DNA from 3 places in the Sporosarcina sp. So3-204 genome. Region 3 is predicted to be linked to each of the others. Evidence: a T-box and tRNA genes for the amino acid it is inferred to sense, from the RefSeq annotation. Region 3 holds a T-box; the other regions hold tRNA genes.

Region 1 (2,236 bases), 710 kb from region 3:
ATGAGATGAGAGAAAAAGATAAAGAAGAAACAATTTCGATCTTTGAGAACATGTTTATGTAATCCTTGTGCAGAATTTGTGCATAAAGTCTTCAAAACCTATCGTATTCAGCCAAAATAAAAAGCATCTACAAACGCTGTGTTATCAACGTTTGTAGATGCTATAGGCCTTTCTCAACTTGACTAGAAAAGACCAGGCTATACCCGAGGCCGGACTTGAACCGGCACGCCTCGCGGCATCGCATTTTGAGTGCGACGTGTCTGCCATTCCACCACTCGGGCTTAACAATATATATTTAGTTTTATAAATAAGTTCAATATGGAGGCGGCAACCGGAATCGAACCGGTGGTAAAGGTGTTGCAGACCCATGCCTTACCGCTTGGCTATGCCGCCATAATTTAAATGGAGCGGAAGACGGGATTCGAACCCGCGACCCCGACCTTGGCAAGGTCGTATTCTACCACTGAACTACTTCCGCGAACTTTACTGGGGTAGCTGGATTCGAACCAACGAGTAACGGAGTCAAAGTCCGTTGCCTTACCGCTTGGCTATACCCCAAAAATCTAATGGGGCGGATGAGGGGAATTGAACCCCCGAATGTCGGAATCACAATCCGATGCGTTAACCACTTCGCCACAACCGCCATAATATAAGTATTTAATTTAAATGGGGCGGATGAGGGGAATTGAACCCCCGAGTGTCGGAATCACAATCCGATGCGTTAACCACTTCGCCACAACCGCCATAATAAAACATAAAAATGGCAGGGGTAGTAGGATTCGAACCCACATCGAAGGTGTTGGAGACCTTTATTCTACCATTGAACTATACCCCTGTAATATAAATATTATATTAAAGCATTAATAATAATATACATAAAATTAATTCTTAAAAGCTCTCACTTTATCCAACAGTTTTTTGAAAAGTTGGTGGTGGGGGGCAGATTCGAACTGCCGAACCCGTAGGGAGCGGATTTACAGTCCGCCGCGTTTAGCCACTTCGCTACCCCACCATATTATAATTGCAATAAGCTTCATAATACTGCGTCAGCTTTATTATTCTACTCGTGCTTCTCTCAATTTTATAAAGAGCTGCGATAAGCTTCACATTACTGCGTAGCTTATACTATAAGAAATGGTGCCGGAGAAAGGACTTGAACCCTCAACCTACTGATTACAAGTCAGTTGCTCTACCAGTTGAGCTACTCCGGCTACTTATTTTATTGTATTTAAATGGTGGCTCAGGACGGATTCGAACCGCCGACACAAGGATTTTCAGTCCTTTGCTCTACCGACTGAGCTACTGAGCCACATATTATTATTTAAAAAAATGGCGGTCCCGACGGGAATCGAACCCGCGATCTCCTGCGTGACAGGCAGGCATGTTAACCGCTACACTACGGGACCTATTTGGTTGCGGGGACAGGATTTGAACCTGTGACCTTCGGATTATGAGCCCGACGAGCTACCACTGCTCCACCCCGCGATAATAATAAAACTAATACTAATTAAAATGGTGGAGGATGACGGGCTCGAACCGCCGACCCCCTGCTTGTAAGGCAGGTGCTCTCCCAGCTGAGCTAATCCTCCTGGGTGTTATTTGAAATCCATTTCAAAAGATACCTTTTGAATGTTTTTCTTTGTGAAGTTTTCCGGCAAGTACATTTTCGATTATTGCCTCGAAAACTGCCTCAACTAACAAAACTTAGTTTTGATTAGTGCTTCAAGGTAGGCTATTTTCAACGCAGATTACGCGTTGATAAAGCCTTAATGACCCCTACGGGATTCGAACCCGTGATACCGCCGTGAAAGGGCGGTGTCTTAACCGCTTGACCAAGGGGCCTTAATTAATAATAAACTGATACGACTTTGGCGGAGAGCAAGGGATTTGAACCCTTGAGACAGCGTAAACCGCCTACACGATTTCCAATCGTGCTCCTTCGGCCACTCGGACAGCTCTCCAATATGGCTCCGCAGGTAGGATTCGAACCTACGACCGATCGGTTAACAGCCGATAGCTCTACCACTGAGCTACTGCGGAATAGTATATAACAAACTGTATAATTAAATTAAATTTGTTTAAAACAGACCAGCAACGTCCTACTCTTGCAGGGGGAAACCCCCAACTACCATCGGCGCTGAAGAGCTTAACTACCGTGTTCGAGATGGGAACGGGTGTGACCTCTTCGCTATCGCCACTGAACTGTTTTACACACAACATGATTAATTATAACAAA
Region 2 (2,236 bases), 460 kb from region 3:
CGCGATAATATCATATAAATATAATTTTTCTTTTAACCAGTAAGTGCATTTTAAAAATGGAGGAGGAAGAGGGATTCGAACCCCCGCGGGTTTTAACACCCCTGTCGGTTTTCAAGACCGATCCCTTCAGCCAGGCTTGGGTATTCCTCCATATGCATCTATAAATAATACTGGTGGACCTTGCAGGACTCGAACCTGCGACCGGACGGTTATGAGCCGTCTGCTCTAACCAACTGAGCTAAAGGTCCTTAAAGATGGCGGTGGAGGGAGTCGAACCCCCGACCTTACGGGTATGAACCGGACGCTCTAGCCAGCTGAGCTACACCGCCATTATAAAAATTAATTTAAAACAAATTTAAATTGGTGGAGCCTAGCGGGATCGAACCGCTGACCTCCTGCGTGCAAGGCAGGCGCTCTCCCAGCTGAGCTAAGGCCCCTTTGTTAAAGATCGGGAAGACAGGATTCGAACCTGCGACCCCTTGGTCCCAAACCAAGTGCTCTACCAAGCTGAGCTACTTCCCGATTATAAGACAAATAAAATTATGGTGCGCCCGGCAGAAGTCGAATCCACAACCTTCTGATCCGTAGTCAGACGCTCTATCCAATTGAGCTACGGGCGCATTATTACACGGTATAAATTTGGTGCCGAGAACCGGAATCGAACCGGTACGGTAGTTACCCACCGCAGGATTTTAAGTCCTGTGCGTCTGCCAGTTCCGCCACCCCGGCAAATAATTATATGGAGCGGAAGACGGGATTCGAACCCGCGACCCCGACCTTGGCAAGGTCGTATTCTACCACTGAACTACTTCCGCATATAAAAGTGCGGGTGAAGGGAGTCGAACCCCCACGCCCGAAGGCACTAGATCCTAAGTCTAGCGTGTCTGCCAGTTCCACCACACCCGCAAGATGCATTTACGACTCTTTCAAGTCATAAAATAGTGTGCCATGTAGGATTCGAACCTACGACCCTCTGATTAAAAGTCAGATGCTCTACCAACTGAGCTAATGGCACAAAAGTGGTGCCGGAGAAAGGACTTGAACCCTCAACCTACTGATTACAAGTCAGTTGCTCTACCAGTTGAGCTACTCCGGCTAAGTGAAAATACAATGAAGTTTATTTAAAACGGAATTCTATGTTTTAAAAAAATTGGTGGAGGATGACGGGCTCGAACCGCCGACCCCCTGCTTGTAAGGCAGGTGCTCTCCCAGCTGAGCTAATCCTCCTGGGTATAATTTAGAAATTATAAACATCTGTATCATTTTAAGAGTTATTACTATGTAATGAATATTACAAGCATGGCAACGTCCTACTCTTGCAGGGGGAAACCCCCAACTACCATCGGCGCTGAAGAGCTTAACTACCGTGTTCGAGATGAGAACGGGTGTGACCTCTTCGCTATCGCCACCATACTTATATTGTCTTTTTAAGACCTTATTCATCATACCACACTTAGCATAAATTGCAAGTACTAACTGAAAGAAAAAAATTATTCTTTCAAAACTGAATAAAACAGATAATTATTACAAATCAGGGGAATCAGCCCACTTGCTTCTTACGTTATTTGGTTAAGTCCTCGATCAATTAGTATCCGTCAGCTACATACGTCGCCGTACTTACACCCCGGACCTATCAACCTCATCATCTCTGAGGGATCTTACTTACTTGCGTAATGGGAAATCTCATCTCGAGGGGGGCTTCATGCTTAGATGCTTTCAGCATTTATCCCGTCCACACGTAGCTACCCAGCTATGCCTTTGGCAAGACAACTGGTACACCAGCGGTGTGTCCATCCCGGTCCTCTCGTACTAAGGACAGCTCCTCTCAAATTTCCTGCGCCCGCGACGGATAGGGACCGAACTGTCTCACGACGTTCTGAACCCAGCTCGCGTACCGCTTTAATGGGCGAACAGCCCAACCCTTGGGACCGACTACAGCCCCAGGATGCGATGAGCCGACATCGAGGTGCCAAACCTCCCCGTCGATGTGGACTCTTGGGGGAGATAAGCCTGTTATCCCCGGGGTAGCTTTTATCCGTTGAGCGATGGCCCTTCCATGCGGAACCACCGGATCACTAAGCCCGTCTTTCGACCCTGCTCGACTTGTAGGTCTCGCAGTTAAGCTCCCTTATGCCTTTGCACTCTGCGAATGATGTCCAACCATTCTGAGGGAACCTTTGGGCGCCTCCGTTACTCTTTAGGAGGCGACCGCCCCAGTCAAACTGTCCACCTGACA
Region 3 (2,236 bases):
CTTTCAACATAAGTTGTGCACGGTTCCACATCTCATCATCATCAAAGTATTTTTCTTTGTCCAAAGGATCTCGATAAGACACACGGAATGAATAATCTTCAATGTTAAAGTCTTCATATACACCAACGATAAGTTTAACAACGCTTTTAAATTCTTCTTTAATTTGGTCTGGGCGAACGAAAATATGCGCATCGTTCAATGTCATCCCACGAACTCTTTGTAGTCCAGATAATGCCCCAGACATTTCATAACGATGCATTGTTCCTAATTCAGCAAGACGCAGTGGCAAGTTACGGTAGGAATGAATGCCATTTTTGTAAATCATCATATGGTGTGGACAGTTCATAGGACGCAATACAAGATCTTCATTATCCATACTCATAACCGGGAACATACCTTCTTGATAATGTTCCCAATGCCCTGAAGTCTTGTATAATTCTACGCTTCCTAAAACTGGAGTATAGACATGTTTGTAGCCAAGTCTTTCTTCTTTATCGACAATATAACGCTCAATAATTCGGCGAATTGTTGCGCCTTTTGGAAGCCACATCGGAAGTCCTTGACCAACCTTTTGTGAGTTCATGAATAAATCAAGTTCTCTACCAATTTTACGGTGATCTCGCTCTTTCGCTTCTTCAAGCATTTTTAAGTGCTTAGAAAGTTCAGCTTTTTTGAAAAATGCAGTTCCATAAATTCGTTGCAGCATTTTATTGTCGGAGTTTCCACGCCAATACGCTCCCGCAATACTAAGTAGTTTGAATTCCTTAATTTTCGCAGTCGTCGGGACGTGAACACCGCGACATAGGTCAAAAAATTCACCTTGTTCATAAATTGTCACTTGCTCGTTTTCAGGAATCGCCTCAAGTAACTCTAGCTTATATTCATCATCGATTTCTTTAAAACGCGCTTCTGCTTCTGAACGTGATAATACATGTCGGACGATTTCAATATTTTCATTCATAATTTGTTTCATTTCTTTTTCAATTAAAGGAAGATCCTCGGCCGTAATCATTTCGGGAGAATCAATATCATAATAAAAACCATTTTCAATCGCAGGACCAACTCCAAGTTTCGCACCTTTAAACAATCTTTTTACCGCTTGGGCAAGTAAATGCGCTGTACTGTGACGAAGAATTTCTAATGCCTCCGGTGAATCTGGTGTAATTATAGCAATATCACCATCTGTTTCTATCGGAGCAGAAAAATCTACTAATTGACCATTAAACTTACCCGCCAACGCATTTTTTCGTAAACCCGGACTTATAGAAGCAGCAACTTCTTCAGTTGTTGTACCTTTTGGAAATTCCTTTATTGCACCATCTGGAAATTTCAAGTTAATATTTGACATTTCAAAACACATCCCTTTTATTTTTAGACAACAAAAAAAGCCCCATCCCTGGAAAGGGACGAAGCTTTAGCTCGCGGTTCCACCCTTGTTTCTTCGTTCCAGCAGAAATAAACTGAAGCGTCGAAGCTTTACATCGACTAACGGGTCGGACCGGCATCGGTTACTAACTGTTTCACCGATGCTGCTCAGAGATGGTAATTTAAATTGTCTCACCTACAGGGCTTCCAGCCAATGACCCCGTTCTCTATCGGTAACAAATTAAATGTTATTCTCTTCAATGCATTTACGTACTATAGATGAAATTATCATACAGTAATCCGACAAATATTGCAAATTATTTTTAATCTGGAATAATTGTGGCTTTCGATTATGAATCAATAGATGACTATTTCATTCTATTTGTCTCTACGATTATTCCCATCCAATTTGACACTAGTAGAGACTGTTCGAATTCTTTCCATAAGTCGAGCTGCTTTCACCACTTCTTTATCACCGCGTTGTGAATAAGTTAAGTGATGCTCTAATTCTTCATAACTAAAGTTAGAAGTGAAAAAAGTTGGTAGTTGTTCTGCCATACGGTATTGCAAAATAGTTCCAAGAACTTCATCACGCGTCCATGCAGACATTGTTTCAGCACCGAAATCATCTAATATGAGTACTTGAGCATTTTTAACAAATTCGATTTTTTCATTCAACGTTTGATCTTGAATCGACTGTTTCATTTCACGTAAAAATTCGGGCACATAGACAGCAACTGTTTTTATACGACGTCTTGCCAACTCATTTGCCAATGCTCCAAGTATAAATGATTTGCCGATTCCAAATGGTCCATGAATATACAATCCACGTTCAGGTAAAGTTCCTGTTTTATCGAATGAATTTAAAAAA

The links. The T-box of region 3 lies ahead of thrS (threonine--tRNA ligase). A T-box ahead of a tRNA ligase gene usually reads a tRNA of that ligase, here a tRNA-Thr.
Region 1: it has a tRNA-Thr gene. The T-box ahead of thrS (threonine--tRNA ligase) is inferred to sense a tRNA for this amino acid. The anticodon was not compared.
Region 2: it has a tRNA-Thr gene. The T-box ahead of thrS (threonine--tRNA ligase) is inferred to sense a tRNA for this amino acid. The anticodon was not compared.

Annotation. Positions count from the first base shown of each region.
Region 1 covers NZ_CM176485.1:3,051,270-3,053,505, forward strand. Annotated here, with positions in the region: tRNA gene AC3RV6_RS15050 (tRNA-Leu) at 201-281, opposite strand; tRNA gene AC3RV6_RS15055 (tRNA-Cys) at 320-393, opposite strand; tRNA gene AC3RV6_RS15060 (tRNA-Gly) at 404-478, opposite strand; tRNA gene AC3RV6_RS15065 (tRNA-Gln) at 487-558, opposite strand; tRNA gene AC3RV6_RS15070 (tRNA-His) at 568-643, opposite strand; tRNA gene AC3RV6_RS15075 (tRNA-His) at 668-743, opposite strand; tRNA gene AC3RV6_RS15080 (tRNA-Trp) at 762-835, opposite strand; tRNA gene AC3RV6_RS15085 (tRNA-Tyr) at 928-1,012, opposite strand; tRNA gene AC3RV6_RS15090 (tRNA-Thr) at 1,136-1,211, opposite strand; tRNA gene AC3RV6_RS15095 (tRNA-Phe) at 1,234-1,309, opposite strand; tRNA gene AC3RV6_RS15100 (tRNA-Asp) at 1,331-1,406, opposite strand; tRNA gene AC3RV6_RS15105 (tRNA-Met) at 1,411-1,485, opposite strand; tRNA gene AC3RV6_RS15110 (tRNA-Val) at 1,514-1,589, opposite strand; tRNA gene AC3RV6_RS15115 (tRNA-Glu) at 1,771-1,842, opposite strand; tRNA gene AC3RV6_RS15120 (tRNA-Ser) at 1,870-1,961, opposite strand; tRNA gene AC3RV6_RS15125 (tRNA-Asn) at 1,966-2,040, opposite strand; rRNA gene rrf (5S ribosomal RNA) at 2,087-2,202, opposite strand.
Region 2 covers NZ_CM176485.1:2,796,898-2,799,133, forward strand. Annotated here, with positions in the region: tRNA gene AC3RV6_RS13730 (tRNA-Met) at 1-4, opposite strand, end outside; tRNA gene AC3RV6_RS13735 (tRNA-Ser) at 58-150, opposite strand; tRNA gene AC3RV6_RS13740 (tRNA-Ile) at 172-248, opposite strand; tRNA gene AC3RV6_RS13745 (tRNA-Met) at 256-329, opposite strand; tRNA gene AC3RV6_RS13750 (tRNA-Ala) at 362-437, opposite strand; tRNA gene AC3RV6_RS13755 (tRNA-Pro) at 449-522, opposite strand; tRNA gene AC3RV6_RS13760 (tRNA-Arg) at 544-620, opposite strand; tRNA gene AC3RV6_RS13765 (tRNA-Leu) at 641-729, opposite strand; tRNA gene AC3RV6_RS13770 (tRNA-Gly) at 741-815, opposite strand; tRNA gene AC3RV6_RS13775 (tRNA-Leu) at 825-906, opposite strand; tRNA gene AC3RV6_RS13780 (tRNA-Lys) at 943-1,015, opposite strand; tRNA gene AC3RV6_RS13785 (tRNA-Thr) at 1,021-1,096, opposite strand; tRNA gene AC3RV6_RS13790 (tRNA-Val) at 1,152-1,227, opposite strand; rRNA gene rrf (5S ribosomal RNA) at 1,298-1,413, opposite strand; rRNA gene AC3RV6_RS13800 (23S ribosomal RNA) at 1,566-2,236, opposite strand, start outside.
Region 3 covers NZ_CM176485.1:2,340,000-2,342,235, forward strand. Annotated here, with positions in the region: gene thrS (threonine--tRNA ligase) at 1-1,348, opposite strand, end outside; T-box leader at 1,400-1,635, opposite strand; gene dnaI (primosomal protein DnaI) at 1,744-2,236, opposite strand, start outside.